Regions from separate parts of the Pseudomonas sp. BW7P1 genome, predicted to be linked through region 1. Evidence: riboswitches for the same ligand, from Rfam matches in the RefSeq annotation. Region 1 holds a riboswitch; the other holds the start of a gene.

Region 1 (4,688 bases):
GCCAGCAATTCGCCGACAGGCCCACGCCTTTGCCCGGCAGCCATTCGAGGTTGCCGTGCTTGCCGACGTGAATCACACCGTGGGCACCGTAGGTCTGACGCAGCCAGAAATAAAACGCCAGGTACGCGTGCGGCGGCACCAGATCCGGGTCGTGATACACCGCGCTCGGGTCGACCTGATAACCCCGTGCCGGTTGAATGCCGACGAAGGTCAGGCCAAAGCGCAGACCGGCGATCATCATCCGCCCGTCACGGCACATCGGATCCTTTTGTGGTGCGCCCCAACGCTCCAGCACCGCCGCGCGATTGGCTTCGGGCAGCGCGTTGAACATTGCCAGATAATCGTCCAACGCCAGACTTTGCTGACACGGACGCTGATCGAGGGTGTCGAGATCGTTGCTGACGCCGCCGAGCAGTTGCCGGATCAATTCTGTGCCGCTGTCGGGCAGTTCGGCCGGCAGCGGATAACCCTCAGCCTGCAACGCTCGAAGGATATTCAGCGCGGCGGCTGGCGTGTCGAGGCCGACGCCGTTGCCGATGCGTCCGTCCCGGGTCGGATAGTTGGCAAGGACCAGAGCGATACGCTTTTCAGCGTTCGGCACCCGCGCCAGATCGACCCAGCGCCGCGCCAGCTCAGCGACGAAATCCATGCGCTCGGGCTGCGCCCGGTAACACACCACGTCGGACTGACTGCGTTCACTGCGCCAGGCCAGGTCCTTGAAGCTGACGGGCCGGCTGATGATCCGACCGTCCAGTTCCGGCAGGGCAATGTGCATCGCCAGATCGCGAGGCCCAAGGCCCTGCTCGCTGTCGCGCCAGCCGGGTTCGTTGTCCTGCGCGCAAATGGCCTGGATCACCGGAATATTTCGACGGAATGGCCGCAGATGCGGCGCTTCCGGGCTGGACTGGGCGAAACCGGTGGTGTTCAGAATCACCGACGCGTCTACTTCATCGAGCCAGTCCTCGACCACCGACAGGCAGCCGGGCTCTTTCAGACTGGCCACGGCAATCGGCAGCGGATTGAGTCCGGCCACCTGCAACCGTTGGCAGAACACGTCAATGAACGCCGTGTTGGCCGCTTGCAAATGCGAGCGATAAAACAACACCGCCGCCACCGCTTGACCGGGCCGCCAATCGGCTTGCCAGTCACTCAGTGCGGCGGTGTTTTTGTTCGGGTGGTATATCGCCGTGCGCGGCAGCGTTTGCGGCTCGCCCCACTCGTAATCCCGCGCCAGCCAGCGATTGGCCAGGCAGTGGAAGAAATCCAGTGCGTTGCCCATGCCGCCCTGACGCAGAAACTGCCAGAGCCGGTCGCGATCCTCGGCGCCCACGGTGCTCAAGTCGCTGAGTTCCGGATCGGGACGATCATCGCCCGGCACCAGAATCACCTGCACACCGCGCTCGGACAATTCGACCAGCCGCTCGACGCCATAACGCCAATAAGCGATGCCGCCGTGCAGCGAAATCAGAATGACCCTGGCGTGACGCAGCACTTCATCGACGTACAGGTCGACCGATGCATGGTTTTGCACCTGCATCGGATTGGCCAGGCGCAGGCTCGGGTAATCCTCGGGCAGTTGCTGTGCGGCCTCGGCGAGCAGCGCGAGACTGGAGTCGCCGCTGCACAGAATCACTAGCTCGGCGGGGGTTTGTCCAAGGTCGGCAATGTTGTCATCCGACACGAAACCGCCGGGCTGGGTCCTGAGCAGATGCATGGCTTAAACGCTGAGCGCGGCGCGCAGTTGCGCTTCGAGACTGGCCGCGTCCAGTTCCTGGCCAATCAACACCAGCCGCGTCACACGTGCCTCATCGGCTCCCCATTGACGGTCGAAGTGCTTGTCGAAACGCGTGCCCACGCCCTGAATCAACAGGCGCATCGGCTTGTTCGGGATCGCCGCGAAGCCTTTGACCCGCAGGATGCTGTGCTGGACCACCAGTTGCGTCAGCGCATCGAGCAGCAGGCTTTCGTCGGCTTGCGGCAGTTCGATGGAGATCGAGTCGAAAGCGTCGTGATCGTGGTCGTCGTGATCGTCATCACCGTCGTGGTGGTGATCATGATGGCTGTGGCGGCCGTCGATGTGATCTTCCGCGCCGGCACCCAGACCGATCAGTACATCCAGCGGCAGGCGACCGTTGCTGGCTTCGATGATCTTCACCGCCGGCGGCAGCTCTTCGGCGACTTCCAGGCGCACGCGGGCGAGATCTTCGGGGCTGGTCTGGTCGGCCTTGTTGAGAATCACCAGGTCGGCGCTGGCCAGTTGGTCGGCGAACAGTTCGTGCAGTGGCGATTCGTGGTCCAGGTTCGGATCGAGTTTACGCTGGGCGTCGACCTGATCCGGGAATGCGGCGAAGGTGCCGGCGGCCACAGCCGGGCTGTCGACCACGGTGATCACCGCATCAACGGTGCAGGCGCTGCGAATTTCCGGCCACTGGAAGGCCTGAACCAGCGGTTTTGGCAGGGCCAGCCCCGAGGTTTCGATCAGGATGTGGTCGAGGTCGCCGCGACGGGCCACCAGCTCGCGCATCACCGGGAAGAACTCTTCCTGTACGGTGCAGCACAGGCAGCCGTTGGCCAGTTCGTAAACGCGACCGGTGGCTTCTTCTTCGGTGCAGCCGATGGTGCACTGCTTGAGGATTTCACCGTCGATGCCCAGTTCGCCGAATTCATTGACGATCACCGCAATGCGGCGGCCCTGAGCGTTGTCGAGCATGTGCCGCAGCAAGGTGGTCTTACCCGAGCCGAGGAAACCGGTGACGATGGTGACGGGGAGTTTGGCCAGTGTTTTCATCGGATGCCCTTTGGCAAGGTGGCGGGCATACGGGACGAGGCCGGCAGCGCGCAAGCGTGCCTGGAGAGTTCGCCACCGGATCACCCCGCCCGGTTGAAAGTGAGAATCTGTGACGAGGCAGGTCTCCTGGCTGACGGTGTTCGGGCGTTGGCCCGGTATTCGCTGCGCCTTCCCGCTGGCTCCTGGATTGGGCTGGCAGTGGCGTGGCAGCGAACGGCACCGTTCACAGTTGCGGGGGCAGCCGCGGCTTGGACCGCGTTCCCTTCTTAGCTTCGGCGTAGGCCGAAGAACCTCGAAAGCGCAAGGCTACGCATCGTGTGTTGACCGGTCAATGTTTGGATTGGGGGGCATATCCGTTGCTGCGGGTGTTGCCGCTGGCGGTTTAGCTCTTACAGCGAGTCCCTTTTTCAAACGCCGGAATGCCGGCCCAGCAAAAAGGAACCAAAAGGCTTTGCCCCGGCGTACGGCACTTCGCCTAGGCTCAGTGTTCCCTCGCTACGGTGCCCATCAGGGGGCATCGCCTACGGTTTGCTTCGCTGCACCTCCTCTCGATGTATGCGGCTTCGCCGCACGGCGCTGCGCGCCTGCCCCCTGATGAACACCTCCGCTCGGCCTGCCGAAGAGGCAAAAAATCAAAAGCCAGAGCCAGATCGAGAGCCACTCACCACGATGAGCGTTAGCTCGAGAAAAGCTTTTGATCTCAAGGCCCGTCGGCAGGCTGAGTGGAGGGATTGCTCCGGGGGTGGGAGCGCAGCGACCGTTTGGCGAAGCCAAACACATCGAGAGGAGGTGCAGCGAGGGCCGAACGTCAGGGTAAAGCCTTTTGGGTTACCTTTTCGCTGGGCCGGCACTCCGGCGTTTGGAAAAGGTGACTCGCCGTAAGGGCGAAACCGCCAGCGGCAGCACCCGAAGCAACGGATATGCCCCCAATCCCAATCCCAATTGACTCAAATCCCCCCTCATGGTCTCCTACACAACTTGTTACGGGTGCCCTGCAAAGGGTGAAACGGGAAACCGGTGAATCATGTGCTTTACTCAAAAGCCATGTCAGTCCGGTGCTGCCCCCGCAACGGTAAGCGAGTGAAGTGTCAGATCCACTGTGCCCACGGGCATGGGAAGGTGACGCTTGCAGGTCGGCAGACAGCCACCCCTCGCGAGCCCGGAGACCGGCCCGCAACACACAGTGCGCATCCTGCGTCACTGAACATAACAACCCGCGGTGGGCGGGCGCTGTTCGAACCGCTGCGTGCCCGCTCGCAGGGGTTTTCATGCGCTCCATTCACCCGCTGACACTCCAGAGGGAAGCGCCATGTCGATCACCAGCAGCACCGCCGGCAACACGGACAAAATCGCCAGCACCACCACCCTGAGCCAACGCCTGACCGCTGCGATCTTAGCGTCGATCCTGGGTGCCAGTCTGGTCTACTTCGCCGGTTTCTCGCACATCGAAGCGGTGCACAACGCCGCACACGATACCCGCCACAGCGCCGCGTTCCCGTGCCACTGAGGCCTGACGACATGATCAAGCGTATTGCGCAGACCGCAGGCTTCAGCGGTCTTCTGGCCGCCCTGCTGTTGACCTTGCTGCAAAGCTTCTGGGTTTCGCCGCTGATTCTGCAGGCGGAAACCTTCGAGAAAGCCGAACCGGTGGCCGAGGTCCATGAACACGCCGCCGGCACCGCCGCACACACCCACGATGCCGAAGCCTGGGAGCCGGAAAACGGCTGGCAGCGCGTGGTCTCCACCACCGGCGGCAATCTGGTCGTCGCCGTAGGCTTCGCCCTGATGCTGGCCGGTCTGTACACCCTGCGTGCGCCTACCAAGACTTCGCAAGGCCTGCTCTGGGGTCTGGCCGGTTACGCGACGTTCGTGCTCGCACCGACAATGGGACTGCCACCCG
Region 2 (4,688 bases), 560 kb from region 1:
TCACTGGCGAGCAGTGTTTCGCGACTTACCGTGACCCGGTACTGGTTGATGTCGGCCAGCAGATTGCGCGCCCCGGCGGCGGCCAGCAGCGGGGTGACGAAACCCCGTCGGCCTTCGCTGTCCAGACCGTTGACCTCACTGTCCAGATAAAAAACCGACAGCGGTTTGCCCGAACGGGTTGAAACCTTGGCCTGTGCCAGATCGGCATCCATCGCATCGCTCAGTTCCCGAGCGCGTTGTTGTCTGTGCAGCAATGCACCGAGGGTCGCGAGGTCATTGCGGATGTGTTCGAAGTAGTCCAGTGAGTGCCCATTGCAGGCCGATTCGAGCAAGTACGAAGCCACGCCGTTGCGCCCCAATCCGCTGCGCGATGTCACACCGTTGCCGAACGCCGTCGCAAATCCACCGACCACCAGATCCGGTTTCTGCGCGTACAGCACTTCGCTCGACGGATAGCGGGGCGAGATCACTGGCACGCCGAAATATTCGGACTGCGGCACACCGGTGTCGTCCAGATAGGCGACGCCCGACAGCGCCGGACCCGCGCCCAGCGCCAGCAGCAGATCCGCCGCATGCTGATTGAGGGCAACGATCCGCGATGGTGGCGAGGCCGGCAGGTGCCAGGTCTCGCCACAATTGCGGTATTCATCTGCCATAGCCGGAGAAGCGCAAAGCAGAGCGCCCACGAGCAAACACAGCATTCTCATGAGCGCGACCTGATCAGCAGATCCTCGACCACTTCACCGCCCACCAGATGCACCTCGACCAGTCGCTGCGCATCCGCGTGACTGCGCACGCCGTACCAGCACGTCTCCGGGTACACCGTCACGATCGGCCCCAGGTTGCATGGGAACTGACAGTGCGTGCGGGTCAGCAAAACGCCGCCCGGTGTCTCGATGCGGTCGTGGGTCAGCAAGTGCCGGCGCAGGGTTTTCCATAGCTGCAAGGCGCCGCGCTGAGTGCAACGCGGGCCGGTGCAGAGAAACACGTGGCGCGCATGCTCGGGCACGTGCGACCAGTCCGGATGCGTGTCGACGCCGTCGATGGTTTTGATCTCGGCCATCAGAAACGGTACGTGTAGCGGACTTCGGAGGTGAAAGGCCGTCCGAGGTTGTCGACGTTGTTCGAACGGCTGGTGACGTAGTCGCGGTCGAACAGGTTTTCCACCAGCAGGCTCACCCGATGCTGATGAGCACCGTCGAGGTAGCGATAGGCATCGGCATCCACCACCGAGTAATGGCCGTACTCGACCTGTTTCGCGCTGATCACATCGCGGATATAACGGATTGCGCCACCGGCGCCCCACATCCGGTCAACCGACTCGTAACCGATGCGCGAACGGGCGAAGAAGCTCGGCACGTCGTTGAGTGTGACGCCAGCGCGGGATTCGGTGAGGTTGCGGGTCATGTCCGCCTGCAGGCTCCATTGCTCGTTGAGTGCCAGTTTCGCGTCCGCCTCGAAACCACGCATCTGGATCCGCCCCTGGCCGTTGACCCACTGGATGTCATCGAGGGTGATCAGGTCATCGATCTTGCGCTTGAACAGGGTGACACTGGCGCTGAACTCACGGTCGATCAGCAGGCCTTTGTAGTCGAGGCCAAGTTCGGCGTTGCGGCTTTTCTCCGGTTTCAGGTTGCGGTTGCCCAGTTCATCGCCCGGTTCGTTGACGAACAGTTGCTCGGCGTTGGGCAGTTTGTAGGCGGTGCCGTACTGCCCACGAACAGACCAGTTTTCATTGAGGTCATACAGCGAAGTGAGCATGCCGACCGTCGCGCTGTCGCCACCGCTCATGGCTTCGTGGCGGATGCCGATGCTCGGATGCCAGTCGGGCAGGGCATCGATCTTCGGCCGTAACTGGGTGTAGAAGGCGTGGGCTTCGGCCTTGTCGTTGTCGATGATCAGCACGTCGTCCTGGCCCTTGAACCACTGGTTGTCCGTACCGAACACCAGCACATGACCGCCGGGCAATTCAGCCTTGCCTTCGGCCTGTACACCCCAGTCGGTGAAGCCCCAGTAGTCGTTGTGATTGATGGTTCGGGTGCCACCGTCAGTGGTGTTGTTGATGCGTGTGTAGCGGGTGTCCCAATCGTTGATGTGGCCTTTGACGAAGTAGCTCAGACGTTCGTTGACGTTCTGCTCGAAGGTCGCCGTGGCGATCTGCTGGATGCGGTCGTTGGTGGTCTTGTGGTTGTCCACCGGGCGGGCAAAATCGAGGTTGGCGTCGGCGTACTGGTAGAACAGTTCCAGGCGCGTGTCATCGCCAAAGGACTGAATCGCCTTGCCGCCGAACGTCGTGACCTCGTAGGCGCGGTTCTTTTCGCTGCTGTTCCGGATGTCACGATTGCGAAACGGCTGATAGCCGTCCGAAACGTTATGGCTGACGTAGGCCAGCAGGCCCAGGTCGCCGAAACCGTTGGTGAAGATGTTCTCGACCCGCGCATCCTCGGTGGTGCCGCCGAACGTATCCACGCCCATGTTCACTTCGCCGGAGGCCTGTCGGCTCTGCGGGCTGCGGGTGACGATGTTGATCACGCCGGACACGGCTTGCGTGCCAAACAGCAGGCTCTGCCCGCCCTTGAGCACTTCGATGCGTTCGATGGCGTTGGCCGGCAGGGTGTCCAGGTACAAGCCTCCGTACAGGCGATTGTTCAGGCGCACGCCGTCGAGCAGGATCAGCGTGTCGTCATTGCGCCCGCCCAGCAGGGAGTAGGTGCCGTAGTCGAACGGGCCGTTTTTCGGCGCGACGTACAGGCCGGGAATGAACATTTGCATGACGCGGCTGACATCGGCACCGGGGCCGGCGCGTTCGATCTGCTCGCGGGTGACGATCTCGACCTTGCTGCCGAATTGCGCCATGTCGGCGACGGTGGTGGACTCCACGGACGGCGCGGAAATGATTTGCTGGGAGAGTTGCAGCGGCGTGTCATCGGCCAGCAGCAGCGGGCTGAACAGGCAGCCGAGCAACAGGGATGGAGCCTTGGTGTTGAAAGGATTGATCATCGTCTTCTCGAAAGGATCTTCGCAGAAGAGCATGCAGGAGAAGGCATCGCGCACGCGCCGACACCGGCCCATGCCCGCCCACCGCAGGAGTTTGCCAAAAGCATTTCAGGCCGGTCTCCGGGCTCGCGCGTCTGGAGGCTTTCACCTTCCCATGGCCGTCTGGCCACAGTGGTCTGTCGAAAGCATCACGCGCCTACCGTTGCGGGGGCAGCACCGGACTTGTTCGAAAGGAACGTACCGGTTTCCCGTTTCACCCCATGCACGGCGGCATGGGACACCTGAAACAGGGCGGCATCTGAACATCCGGGTGGGCGCTCGTCAACTTCGCTTGTGGTGTGAGAGCTCCTGCAGAGTCGATGTGCAGACGTGCGCATGAGGCGAACGCCGACACTTGCATCATCGGGGCTCTGGTTCTAATGGAAGTTCGAGAGCATAAACGCTGAAATAATCGCCGCGGCGAGTACAAACATCATGATGAAAATGATGTTCAGCCTGAGCCGGTTTGAGCTTTCGAGTTTATTGAGCCTGACGACCAGCTCGTTGAGCTGGGCCGAGGTTGCCAACCCCTTTATCGCATTGGCCAATGCTTCTTGGGCGATGGAGTCTTCCGTTTTTTTTTCGATAGGGTGTGTTTTTAATCTTATTTCCCCCTTGACCTTCGTCAGTCTGAGCGCAACGGCACCAGCCAGAAGCGGGATAGCCAGGTATTGCAAAAATTTCAGATACCGTTCGTAGACTTTGGCAGCATATTTCGTGCTGTCTATTGAGCCTTTTTGCTCCTTGTAATCTGCGTAAGCTTGTTTGAAGCGCTTCATTCGTTCAACTATCAGCGGATTGGTAAATTTTTCAGCTTCTGGGAAAACGCTGTCGTAATTCCTGAAAATATTTATGTCTACCTCAGTGTTTACGCGGTTGGCAGGACGAATTTTTTGAAACAGATTGCAGGCGCCAGCTAGCTGCCGGGCTGACTCTTTCGCCAAGTCTTCTTCCGTTGAAACTGGCAAGCAGATTGTGGCATCGCTTAATTCGTCTGCTGCGATATTCAGGGACTGGGCAGAAAGCTGACCAAAGGTTTCTTCCACTCTTAGATTTGAGAGCTTTGAGTCCAGGCCAACCTGGATAAATTGAAATACAAGGCCCAACGAGCCTGCGATGATCCAGGCGTAATCAACTCTTTTCCAATGAATATCATTAAACCGACTTGGCAATAAACGACTTTGCCAAACGAATAACCAGCAAAAGCAAATAAACAGACCCAGAATTCCGAGAATGGCGTAAGCCGAATACTCGAACATTTCTTTGATCAACGATAACTCCATGTCGTGCTCTTTTTTTCAGTGAAATATCAATTGGTTTTCGCGGGCGCTTCAGACAACCGTCACCTGCGCCTGGCTTTGTTGCACGAACCGCTCGATCAGCCAACGCGCCGCCGGGCCCGGTGGCACATCGGTGCGGTAGATCGCATCAAAGGTGTATTGCCCGCTGCGGTATTCCGGCAGGTCCAGTTTCACCAGTCGGCCACTGTCCAGGTCTTCCTGGATCATCGGCCTGGGCATGTTGCCCCAGCCGATGCCTTCGCGCAGCAGCATGTGTTTGGCGCCCAGGTCTGCCAGACGCCAGGTGCGGCTGCTGAGGACGGCGAAATCCTTGTCCCTGGTCAGCTCTGAGCGATCCGACAGCACCAGTTG

Evidence for each region. Region 1 has a riboswitch for cobalamin ahead of cobW (cobalamin biosynthesis protein CobW). Riboswitches for the same ligand answer to the same signal wherever they lie in the genome.
Region 2: another riboswitch for cobalamin. It lies ahead of NWV16_RS12610 (TonB-dependent receptor plug domain-containing protein); the one in region 1 lies ahead of cobW (cobalamin biosynthesis protein CobW).

The regions. Positions count from the first base shown of each region.
Region 1 is NZ_CP103374.1:3,382,229-3,386,916, forward strand. It holds gene cobN (cobaltochelatase subunit CobN) at 1-1,714, opposite strand, end outside; gene cobW (cobalamin biosynthesis protein CobW) at 1,718-2,788, opposite strand; cobalamin riboswitch at 2,887-3,098, opposite strand; cobalamin riboswitch at 3,757-3,978, shown strand; gene NWV16_RS15080 (CbtB domain-containing protein) at 4,098-4,295, shown strand; gene NWV16_RS15085 (CbtA family protein) at 4,307-4,688, shown strand, end outside.
Region 2 is NZ_CP103374.1:2,820,401-2,825,088, forward strand. It holds gene NWV16_RS12600 (ABC transporter substrate-binding protein) at 1-707, opposite strand, end outside; gene NWV16_RS12605 (ferredoxin) at 704-1,063, opposite strand; gene NWV16_RS12610 (TonB-dependent receptor plug domain-containing protein) at 1,063-3,000, opposite strand; cobalamin riboswitch at 3,091-3,297, opposite strand; gene NWV16_RS12615 (hypothetical protein) at 3,414-4,319, opposite strand; gene NWV16_RS12620 (LysR family transcriptional regulator) at 4,368-4,688, opposite strand, start outside.